3 regions of the Kitasatospora sp. NPDC001159 genome follow, and region 1 is predicted to be linked to each of the others. Evidence: predicted binding sites of a transcription regulator. Region 1 holds the regulator's gene; each other region holds the start of a gene.
What was found. Region 1 encodes HrcA, which represses chaperone genes, less so after heat shock. Its sites were predicted from a motif close to TTNGCACTCNGNNNNNCNGAGTGCNAA; they were not measured.

Region 2: a site for HrcA is predicted at 1,168-1,194, ahead of groL (chaperonin GroEL). Genes of this name have one in related genera too.
Region 3: a site for HrcA is predicted at 1,687-1,713, ahead of ACWC9T_RS16620 (FmdB family zinc ribbon protein). Genes of this name have one in related genera too.

What each region holds. Positions count from the first base shown of each region.
Region 1 is NZ_JBSFJV010000050.1:362-4,217, forward strand. Features, by position in the region: gene dnaJ (molecular chaperone DnaJ) at 1-824, opposite strand, end outside; gene hrcA (heat-inducible transcriptional repressor HrcA) at 899-1,933, opposite strand; gene htpX (zinc metalloprotease HtpX) at 2,208-3,128, shown strand; gene pspAB (PspA-associated protein PspAB) at 3,164-3,748, shown strand; gene ACWC9T_RS24015 (DUF3097 domain-containing protein) at 3,780-3,856, shown strand, end outside.
Region 2 is NZ_JBSFJV010000031.1:7,796-11,651, reverse strand. Features, by position in the region: gene ACWC9T_RS18015 (MoaD/ThiS family protein) at 1-246, shown strand, start outside; gene ACWC9T_RS18010 (cold-shock protein) at 799-1,002, shown strand; gene groL (chaperonin GroEL) at 1,351-2,973, shown strand; gene ACWC9T_RS18000 (hypothetical protein) at 3,087-3,443, shown strand; gene ACWC9T_RS17995 (HD domain-containing protein) at 3,440-3,856, opposite strand, start outside.
Region 3 is NZ_JBSFJV010000027.1:64,084-67,939, reverse strand. Features, by position in the region: gene ACWC9T_RS16635 (hypothetical protein) at 40-300, shown strand; partial or broken gene mscL (large conductance mechanosensitive channel protein MscL) at 337-753, opposite strand; gene ACWC9T_RS16625 (hypothetical protein) at 784-1,056, opposite strand; gene ACWC9T_RS16620 (FmdB family zinc ribbon protein) at 1,352-1,675, opposite strand; gene ACWC9T_RS16615 (MFS transporter) at 1,802-3,169, opposite strand; gene ACWC9T_RS16610 (potassium/proton antiporter) at 3,486-3,856, opposite strand, start outside.

The DNA of each region.
Region 1 (3,856 bases):
GGGATGGTGACGGTGCAGTGCAGGTCGTCCCCGCGCCGCTGGAAGACGGTGTGGGTGGTCTCGGCGATCTCGACGTACAGGTCGCCGGCCGGGCCGCCGCCGGGGCCGACCTCGCCCTCGCCGGCCAGCTGGATCCGGGTGCCGTTGTCGACACCGGCCGGGATCTTGACCGTCAGGGTGCGGCGGGCGCGGACCCGGCCGTCACCGGCGCACTCCGGGCACGGGGTCGGCACGACGGTGCCGAAGCCCTGGCACTGCGGACAGGGGCGGGAGGTCATGACCTGCCCCAGGAAGGAGCGGGTGACCTGGGAGACCTCGCCCTTGCCGCGGCACATGTCGCAGGTCTGCGCGGAGGTACCGGGGGCCGCGCCCTCGCCGTTGCAGGTGGTGCAGGTGACGGCGGTGTCGACCTGGAGTTCCTTGGTGGTGCCGAAGGCGGCCTCCTCCAGGGTGATCTCCAGCCGGATCATGGCGTCCTGGCCGCGGCGGGTGCGCGAGCGCGGGCCGCGCTGGCCGGCCGCGGCGCCGAAGAAGGCGTCCATGATGTCGGAGAAGCCGAAGCCCGCCGCGCCGGCGCCGAAGCCGCCCGCGCCACCGCCGCCGCCCGGCGACAGCGGGTCGCCGCCGAGGTCGTAGACCTGGCGCTTCTGCGGGTCGGAGAGCACCTCGTAGGCGGCGTTGATCTCCTTGAACCGCTCCTGCGTCTTCGGGTCCGGGTTGACGTCCGGGTGCAGTTCGCGTGCCAGGCGCCGGAACGCCTTCTTGATCTCGTCCTGCCCCGCATCCCGTCGGACGCCGAGTACCGCGTAGTAGTCCGTGGCCACCAAATGCTCCGCTTGTTCCGCCTGTAGTAGTGCGACTGGACACCGCTGTCACCTCTGTGACAGCGGTCTGCTTGCTACGACTCGGCCAGGATCTGACCCACGTACCGTGCCACTGCTCGCACCGCCCCCATTGTGCCCGGGTAGTCCATCCGGGTCGGACCGATCACACCCAGTTTGGCCACGCTCTCGTCGCCCGAACCGTAGCCGACTGACACCACCGAAGTGGAATTCAGCCCTTCGTACGCGTTCTCCCGCCCGATTCGGACCGTCATCGCGGCGTCCGTGGTCTCACCCAGGAGGCGGAGCAGGACGACCTGCTCCTCCAGGGCCTCCAGCACCGGCTGGATGGTGAGCGGGAAGTCGTGCCCCAAACGGGTCAGGTTGGCCGTGCCGGCCAGCATGATCCGCTCCTCGTTCTGCTCGGCCAGCGCCTCGAACAGGGTCGCCAGGACCGTGCTGACGGTCGGCCGGTCGATCTGCTCGAAGGCGGCCGGAAGCTCCTCCAGCAGGCCCGGGACGTCCGGCAGCCGCTGGCCGGCCGCCCGCGCGTTGATCCGCGCGCGCAGGTCGGCCAGGACCGTCTCGCCGACCGTGCCCGGGCAGTCGACCATCCGCTGCTCGACCCTGCCGGTGTTGGTGATCAGGACCAGCATCACCTTGGCCGGCGCCAGCGCCACCAGCTCGATGTGCCGGACGGTGGAACGGGTCAGCGAGGGGTACTGGACCACGGCAACCTGCCGGGTCAGCTGGGCGAGCAGCCGCACCGTGCGGGCGACCACGTCGTCCAGGTCGACGGCGCCGTCCAGGAAGTGCCGGATCGCCCGGCGCTCCGGAGCGCTCATCGGCTTGACCTCGGCCAGCTTGTCGACGAACAGCCGGTAGCCCTTGTCGGTGGGGATGCGCCCCGCGCTGGTGTGCGGCTGGTGGATGTACCCCTCCTCCTCCAGCGCCGCCATGTCGTTGCGCACGGTGGCCGGGGAGACCCCGAGGTTGTGCCGGTCCACCAGGGCCTTGGAGCCGACCGGCTCCTCGGTGCCCACGTAGTCCTGGACGATGGCACGCAGAACGGCGAGCTTGCGGTCGTCCAGTTGGCGGACCTCACCGGCCATGGGGCACGCACCTCCGTCTTCGCACGTTGTCCGTCTGTCTGTGATGCTGCGGGCCGCTCCGGGGAAGGACCCCGACCCTGGCACTCTGCGCACACGAGTGCCAAAACCGTACCTGCCAGTGTAAGGCCCGGGTCCTTTCGCAGGAACGGCCCGCCCGGGGTGATCCTGCCCGCAGTTCGAGGTGGGGGGCCGCGACACTCCCCGTGCACGGGATGGTGCTCGGGGGCCGTCCGGGTGGCAGCATCGAAAGCGACGGCGAATGGAGGAGCAAGCGATGTCGAGCTCGGGCCAGCACACCCGTTTCGCGCCCGACCGCGGCCTGACCGGCCGCATGGTCGCGACGATGTTCGTGATCGGGCTGCTGTACGTCGGTTTCACGGGCCTGCTGATCGCGCTGCTGCGCGGGGCCTGGCCGCTGATCCTGCTGATCTCCGGCGGGCTGTTCGTGGCCCAGTTCTGGTTCAGCGACAAGATCACCGAGCGGGCGATGGGCGCCCACCAGGTGACCGAGGAGCAGTACCCCAAGCTGCACGGCACCATCGACCGGCTCTGCGCCCTGGCCGACATGCCCAAGCCCCGCGTGGCGGTCGCCGACAACGACATGCCCAACGCCTTCGCCACCGGCCGCAACCCGCAGAACGCGGTGGTGTGCGTCACCACCGGCCTGCTGCGCCGGCTCGAACCGGAGGAACTGGAAGGCGTCCTGGCGCACGAGCTGTCGCACGTCGCCCACCGGGACGTCGCCGTGATGACCATCGCCGGCTTCCTCGGCGTGCTCGCCGGGGCGATGACCCGGATCGCCGTGTACGGCGGGTTCATGGGCGGCGGGCGCAACAACAACGACCAGAACGCGGCCATCGTGGCGCTGATCATCCCGCTGGTGTCGATGGTCGTCTACGCGATCAGCTTCCTGCTCACCCGGCTGCTCTCCCGCTACCGCGAGCTGGCCGCCGACCGGGCCGCAGCCCAGCTCACCGGCCGGCCCAGCGCCCTGGCCTCGGCCCTGACCAAGGTGACCGGACAGATCGCGGCCATCCCCACCGAGGACCTGCGCAAGTCCCAGCCCTACAACGCCTTCTGGTTCGCCCCCGCGCTGAGCGCCCGGGAGACCGCCTCGCAGCTGCTCTCCACCCACCCGTCGCTGGAGAAGCGGCTGGCACAGCTGGCGAAGATCTCCGAGCAGCTCGGCCGCTGATCACCGCCTGATCCGAATGATCCGAAAGGACCGCCGTGGGATTCCTGGACGCCCTGTTCGGCCGCACCAAGCCCGTCAAGCCCGACCTAGACCAGCTGTTCGGCGTGCCGTCCGCCGCGCTCACCCTGGAGGCCGGGGCCGGGTTCACCCCCACCGGGCTCGGTTCGGTCTGCTTCGCGGCCGTGGAGGGCGCGGCCTTCGTCCAGGTCGAGCAGCAGGTCCGGGCGCTGCTGGACGCCGACACCGAGCGCGGCGGCGTGCCGGTGGAGGCCTCCAAGGACGGCTACGGCTACTCCTGGCTGCTCACCCGGCACCGGCCCGAGGAGCTGCCGGAGCTGGTGAACGACCTGCACGCGGTCAACAGCGAGCTGGAGGCGAACGGCTTCGGGCCGCAGCTGCTCTGCTCGCTGGTCTGCTTCCGCAATCCGGAGGGCCAGTCGCTGGCCCTGGTCTACCTCTACAAGCGTGGCACCTTCTACCCCTTCGCCCCGATGCCCGGCGGCGGCGAGCGGCGCAACAGCCCGCTGGAGCTGCAGGTCAACGCGATGCTGGGGAACGACCTGCGGCTGGAGAAGGACCTGAGCCGCTGGTTCCCGGTCTGGGGCGCGCCGGGGCTCTGACGGTCCGTCCGCCATCCCTATGATCACCCGTATGCGCAGCCGCCAGTACGGACCAGACCTCACCCCGCCGTGGAAGAAGCTGGGGGCACCTCCCGGCCGCCAGGCTGG
Region 2 (3,856 bases), on a different contig from region 1:
CGCACCTACACCGGCGGCGCCGCCGAGGTGTCCGCCGAGGGGGCCACCCTGGCCGAGGTCATCGCCGACCTGGAGAAGAACCACGCGGGTATCTCCGCCCGCATTCTGGACGACACCGGCAAGCTGCGCCGTTTCGTCAACGTGTACGTGAACGACGACGACGTGCGTTTCGCCGAGGGCCTGGCGACCGAGATCAAGGGCGGCGCCAGCGTCTCGATCATCCCGGCGGTGGCCGGCGGCTGCTGAGCCGTCGCGAACCCGCCTCCCGGCCGCCCGCACGTACGGAATTCGACTCTCCGTATGCGCGGGCGGCCGCTGGCATTTCGGCGGGAATATTTCCCGGTCGAGTCGGAGTAGAGTGTGGCTCTGCTGGGAACGGGGCTTCCCTCTCGGCTCGCGCGGTGCTTCGCCGGAGGTCGTCCGGGCGCGGAGGCCGGGCCGAATCCAGGGCCGTGAAACATGTCAGGCGGATGTCAGAATTCCTGCAGGGATTTGGGTAATTCGTCCGCTATGTCCGGCGCGGAATGCCGAGTTTCTCCCGGTTTGCTCGACCTTGTCTCTTGACGGGTCTATGGAATTCCCGGCGGCTGGCCCTGTTGCAGAGGGCGGCGATCCGGATACATTCAGCGGCGGTCGACGTAATCACCCGCTCACCGGAAGCCGTGCGGTGTTCCGGGCGGAGGATTGCGGCGTGCACGGCTGCGCTCAGGGGGGGTTCCCCGGGCCGGCCTCCAACCAGACCCGGGCCCGCGACCTGCGGGCACGTGAAGGGCCAGCACAGCACTAGGGGAGTTCGGAATGGCTCAGGGCACCGTCAAGTGGTTCAACGCGGAGAAGGGCTACGGCTTCATCGCGGTCGACGGTGGTGCGGACGTCTTCGTCCACTACAGCGCGATCCAGATGGACGGCTACCGCACCCTCGAGGAGGGCCAGCGGGTCGAGTTCGAGATCTCCCAGGGACAGAAGGGCCCGCAGGCGGACATGGTCCGCGCGGCGGTCTGACCCCTTCCGGCTCCAGGAGCTCGGCACGGCCCACTGCTGGTGGACCTCTTGCTTCTCGGTGGGCCCGTACGACACGCGTCGTGCGGGCCCGTTCGCGTTCCCGTCCGCGCCCTCGTCCGCCTTGCCGGGCGGGGCCCGACGGCGGCTCGCGGGTTGTCGATTGGGCTTGCACTCGACCACCCGGAGTGCTAATCATTGGCGTTAGCACTCACAGCGTGAGAGTGACAGCGGACCGGGTCGGTGAGGCCCCCGGGAGCGGTAGGGGAATGGACCCCCGCACACCAGGGCCGTCCGTCGCGGGCACCCCTTGGTCCGAGCAGTCGACCGTGTCCCGGAGGACCACTTCAGATGGCCAAGATCATCGCCTTTGATGAGGAAGCTCGCCGCGGCCTTGAGCGTGGCATGAACCAGCTCGCCGACGCAGTGAAGGTCACGCTCGGCCCCAAGGGTCGCAACGTCGTGCTGGAGAAGAAGTGGGGCGCCCCCACGATCACCAACGACGGTGTCTCCATCGCCAAGGAGATCGAGCTCGAGGACCCGTACGAGAAGATCGGTGCGGAGCTCGTCAAGGAGGTCGCCAAGAAGACGGACGACGTCGCGGGTGACGGCACCACCACCGCCACCGTGCTGGCCCAGGCCCTGGTTCGCGAGGGTCTGCGCAACGTCGCCGCCGGCGCCAACCCGATGGCCCTGAAGCGCGGTATCGAGAAGGCCGTCGCCGCCGTCTCGGACCAGCTGCTGGCCCAGGCCAAGGATGTGGAGACCAAGGAGCAGATCGCCTCCACCGCCTCCATCTCCGCCGCTGACACCCAGATCGGCGAGCTGATCGCCGAGGCCATGGACAAGGTCGGCAAGGAAGGCGTCATCACCGTCGAGGAGAGCAACACCTTCGGCCTGGAGCTCGAGCTCACCGAGGGCATGCGCTTCGACAAGGGCTACATCTCCGCCTACTTCGCCACCGACCTGGAGCGCATGGAGGCGACCTTCGAGGACCCGTACATCCTCATCGCCAACTCCAAGATCGGCTCGGTCAAGGACCTGCTCCCGCTGCTGGAGAAGGTCATGCAGAGCGGCAAGCCGCTCGTCATCATCGCCGAGGACGTCGAGGGCGAGGCCCTGTCGACCCTGGTCGTGAACAAGATCCGCGGCACCTTCAAGTCCGTCGCCGTCAAGGCCCCGGGCTTCGGCGACCGTCGCAAGGCCATGCTCGGCGACATCGCCATCCTCACCGGTGGCACCGTGATCTCCGAGGAGGTCGGCCTCAAGCTGGAGAACGCCGGCATCGACCTGCTGGGCACCGCCCGCAAGGTGGTCATCACCAAGGACGAGACCACCATCGTCGACGGTGGCGGCGACAGCGAGCAGGTCGCCGGTCGCGTGAACCAGATCCGCGCCGAGATCGAGAACAGCGACTCGGACTACGACCGCGAGAAGCTCCAGGAGCGCCTCGCCAAGCTGGCCGGCGGCGTGGCCGTCATCAAGGCCGGCGCGGCCACCGAGGTGGAGCTCAAGGAGCGCAAGCACCGCATCGAGGACGCCGTCCGCAACGCCAAGGCCGCCGTCGAGGAGGGCATCGTCGCCGGTGGTGGCGTCGCCCTGCTGCAGGCCGGTGTCGCCTTCGACAAGCTGGAGCTGGACGGGGACGAGGCCACCGGTGCCAACATCGTCAAGGTCGCGCTGGAGGCCCCGATCAAGCAGATCGCGACCAACGCCGGCCTGGAGGGTGGCGTCGTGGTGGAGAAGGTGCGCAACCTCCCCGCCGGTCACGGCCTGAACGCCGCCACCAACGAGTACGTCGACCTGGTCGCCGCCGGCATCATCGACCCGGCCAAGGTCACCCGCTCCGCGCTGCAGAACGCCGCCTCCATCGCGGCGCTGTTCCTCACCACCGAGGCCGTCATCGCCGACAAGCCGGAGAAGGCCGCCGCGGCCGCCGGCGGCGGCATGCCGGGCGGTGACATGGACTTCTGATCCTGATCGCCTCGATCGGATCGGTTGATTCCTCGTCCGCGTGGGCGGTTCCCTTCGGGGGGCCGCCCACGCGGCGTTTCGGCGTTCGGGGTGGTTGGGGAGAGGATGGACGGATGGCTTCCGACAACATCGAGACCGCCCTGCACAACGCGCGGGCACTGATCCTGGCCGACCTCACCGCGCGGGACGTGGCGGACGCCGCCGTCGTCTCGCTGGTGGAGCAGGCCGTCACGCACCGCCGCTGGTGGCTGGAGCAGTGGCCGGACGGCACCGAGTACGTGCTCGGGCTGGTCGCCCAGGACGTCCAGGACGCGCTGCTGGAGGCGTACGGGCGGTGGCCGCTGTGCACCGCCTGCGCGGCCGACGGGGACCCGCACGCGCTGAGCGTGGAGCCGGAGTTGGGGCCGGAGCCGCACTGGGTGTGCGGCAAGCAGGGCGCGCTGGTGGCGCCGGTGGGGAAGCTGGTCTAGCGTTCCAGCTCCTGGAGTTCGGCCGTCAGGTTGGCTCGGGCGGGCGCGGTGAAGCGCTCACGTCCGGCGGGGGTGCGGTAGAGCGCCGGGAGCGCGAGGAGTTGGCGCAGGACGGCGGCCCGGCCCTCGCGGAAGTCCGGCTCGGGGACGAAGCCGTACTCCTCGCGGACGGCGGCCGCGTACGCCGCGTACGCCTCGGGGGAGCCGCCGAGGACGGCGAGGTCCGCGTCGCAGAGCACCTCGCCGTCGCGGTCGCCCGGGGCGGGGTCGTGGGTGACGGTGAGCAGGACGAGGCGTTCGACCTCGGCGACCCGCTCGGCGGGCAGGCCGGCGGCGGTCAGCGCGCGGACGGCCAGGGCGGCGCTGCGCTCCTCGTTCTCGGAGCGGTCGGGCCGGTAGACGGCGTCGTGGAA
Region 3 (3,856 bases), on a different contig from region 1:
AGGGACAGGACGGCCCGGGTGACCAGGGGAGTGGACAGGGTGAACGAGCAGGAACAGAGCGGGCGGGAGCAGGTCCGCCAGGAGCAGGACGAGCAGCCGTGGCAGCGGTCGGCGGACCAGCGGCCGGCGGACCGGAAGACGGCCGCGGCCAAGGCCCGGCTGGTCTTCCGGGACCCGCTGGACCAGCAGTCCCGGGACGACACCGACGCCGGCTGGGGCGAGCGCTCCGGGGCGGGGGAGAGCGGTGGGCGGGGGCTGGACTGGTACCTGAGCCAGCGCCCGCCGCACCACGGGGACTAGGGCCCGTCCGGCGGCTACGCGACCACCGGGCCGCGACTAGCGGGCCGTGACCAGTGCGTCGCGGATCTCGGTCAGCAGTTGGACCTCCTTGGCCTCGGACTCCGCCGTCGTTTCGGCGGGGCTCTTGCGCCTGGCCGCCATCCGGTTCATCGGCACGATCAGGATGAAGTAGACGACGGCTGCCCTGATCAGGAACTGCAGGGCGGCGCTGAGCACCGAACCCCACAGGATGAGGATTCCGGACGTGCCTCACCAGTGGCGCTCACCTCGCAGGGCCCCCTTGAGGCAGGAACTGTAGGACCCAAGGTCCTTCGTCCCGAACACACCGACGAGCGGATTGATCACGCCCTTGACGAAGGCGTTGATGATGTTGGTGAAGGCCGCGCCGATGACCACGGCGACGGCGAGTTCGACGACATTTCCACGCAGCAGGAATTCCTTGAAGCCTTTCATGCCGCCTCGAACGACGAAGTCGTTACCGGGCTACGGGTGATCTTCCGGAAGCCCGGATTGACAACCCGTGCGGTCCACCGCGCCCCCCGAGGGCGGCGGCAGCCCAGCCCGCGCGGGCCCGAAGGCGAGCGCCGCCGCCACCGCGAGCAGCACCAGCGCGGGCACCCCGGCCCGCCGCCGGACGGCCCGGCGCCAGCGGTGCCACCCGCCGCAGCCGCGCCGGATCGGCGGGAAGCTCGGCACCTCCCGCCGGGGCGGCACGGTGGGCGCGGGCAGCGGGACGGACAGGCTCGTGGTCGTCATCGACGTCACCTCCGGACTCGATCGGTCGGTCTCTGGTGACCCACACGATGCGCGCCCGGGGCGCCACCGGAAAGCCCGTTCCCACAGCCTGTGGATAACTCGCCCCTGTGGACAACCTCGTACACCCGCGCGAGTTAGACCGATGTCCGCAAGCTGACGAAAACCCGCACCCGGATGGCGAACAAGGCACGCCAAAGGCCCGCCGCCCCGCGTGAAGCGGGGCGGCGGGCCTTTGGCGCGAAGCTTCCGAGAGCTCCCGGACGCCGATCCGGCGCCGAGCGCCGAGCGCCCGAAGTCAGCTCGCGGCCGGAGCCGGGCTGCTGGACGAGCTCGACGAGCTCGACGAGCCGGAGGAGCTGGACGAGCCCGACGAGGACGACGGGGACGACGCGGACGTAGAGGAGCCGGAGGACGAACCGGTGCCCACCGAGCTGCTGGAGGACGAGCGGCTGTCGGTCCGGTAGAAGCCCGAGCCCTTGAACACGACGCCCACGGCCGAGAAGACCTTGCGGAGCCGTCCCTGGCAGTCGGGGCACGTGGTCAGCGCCTCGTCGGTGAACTTCTGCACCGCCTCCAGGCCGTTGCCGCACTCGGTGCACTGGTACTGGTACGTGGGCACTTGTCTTCCTCCTGGCACTCTCGCCTGATGAGTGCTAACGATGGTCAATGATGCGGTATTCCGCTGGATCAGTCCAGCGACTCCGGTGTGAGATGAGCCGGTACCGAGTCACCGCCGACCGCGCGTTCAGCCCTTGGCCGCACCGACCAGCTGTGCCGCGCTGCCACGCTCGGCCGACGACGCCACCACGCGGCCCGCGCCGCCCGGCGCCACCAGCAGGTGTCGCATCGACACCAGCGCGATCAGCCCCAGGCCGGCGCCGATCGCCGGCACCAGGAACCCGACCGAGGGCCCGTGGCCGTCGAGCAGCTTGCCTGCCGCCATCGAGCCGAACGCCAGCCCCAGCCCGATCGCGCCGGTCAGCCAGGTGAAGGCCTCCGTCTTGGCGCCGTCCGCGACCAGCGTCTCGACCAGGGTGTAGCCGCTGATCAGGGTCGGCGCGATGGCCAGGCCGCAGAGCAGCCCGGCGACCGTCAGGGCGGCCAGGTTGGGCATCGCCCAGAGCGCCGAGCAGCCCAGCACCAGCAGCGTGTAGCTCGTGACCATCCGCTGCTGGACCGGCCGCCGCCAGGCGATCACGCCGTACAGCACGCCGGCCAGCATCGAGCCGCCCGCGAAGATCCCGTACACCGTGCCGCCGGCGTCGTGCTGCCCCACCGAGTCGGCGAAGGCGTTGACCGACACCTGCATGCCGCCGAACACCGCGCCGACCCCGAGGAAGGCCCCGACCAGCAGCCGGACGCCGGGCGAGGCCAGCGCCGAGGCACGCCGCACGCCGGGCTGCGGAATGATCCGGGCGGGGGCGCTGCGCCGCTGGGCCGCGAAGGCGAGACCGCCGACCAGGGTCAGCGAGGCCTCGGCGACCAGCGCGACCGCCGGGCTGGCGAAGGCGGCGATGTTGGCGGCCAGGATCGGGCCGATCACGAAGGTGAACTCGTCCGTCACGGACTCGAAGGCGAACGCGGTGCTCACCTTGGCCGCGGCGGTGGGGGAGGCGCCCTCCCCGGTGAACTTGGAAACCCAGCGGGCCCGGACCATCGCGCCGATCTGCGGCACGCTCGCCCCGGAGGGGACGGCGGCCAGGTACACGCTCCAGGCCGGCGCGTGGCCGAGCGCCAGCGTGATCAGCACGCCGACCGAGGCCGCGTGGACCAGGACCGTCGGGAGCAGCACCGCGGCCTGGCCGTACCGGTCGGCCAGCCGCCCGGTCTGCGGCCCGATCAGGGCCTGGGCGACGGCGGAGACGGCGACGGCGGTACCGGCGGTGCCGTACGAGCCGGTGGTCTGGGTGACGAGCAGCAGGATGCCCATGCTGAGCATCGCGTACGGCAGTCGCGCGAAGAAGGCGGGGGACAGGAACGTCCAGGCGCCCGGCGTGCGCAGCAGCTCGCCGTACCCGACCCTGGCGGGCGCCTCGGCGGCGGTGTCCACAGTGCTGACCGCGGTGTCCGGAGCGTTGTCCGCGGCGATGTCGACCGTTCGGCGGGCCGTCACGGTCGGTCCTTCCTGCTGCCTGGTAGCGCGGCAGGGCATGGGGTGGCCCCGACGGCGCCGAGAGTCGTCCTCTCGCGCGTCGACCGGGGTAGATACCGGGTCAGCCTGGCCCGGTGGGCCGGGGGCCGGACCGCGGCCGCCGAGCGGTCGCGCCAACTCTGCGTCAGGCAGATGCTGGGGGTGGTCTAGCGGTAGTTATACGGCGTAGTCGAACCAGCATACAGTTACGCGCGTAGATTCCGCCAGGCCACTCGGTCCGCGACCAGCCGGACCGCGGGAAACCGGCGGCTGGGGGCGGGCCCCGGGGCCAGCGGGCTCAGCGCTCGTTCAGCCACCCCGCCAGCTTGCCGCCCTTGTCGACGGCCCGCAGCCGCCGCTCGGCGGCCTCGCCGACCTCGTCCGTGGTGACCACCAGCAGCTCGTCCCCGCCACGCAGCATCGTGGCCTTGTCCGGCACGAAGGAGTTGCCCTCGCGCACGACCAGGGTGACCGCCGCCCCCTTGGGCAGCCGCAGCTCGCTGATCTCCACGCCGGACATCCGCGAGGTCGGCGACAGCGCGACCGACAGCAGGTGCCCGTGCAGCTTCTCCAGCGGCGCGGACTCGATGCCGAGGTCCTGGCCCATCGCGCCCTCGCCGATCCGCAGCCGCTTGGCCACCCAGGGCAGGGTCGGCCCCTGGAGCAGGG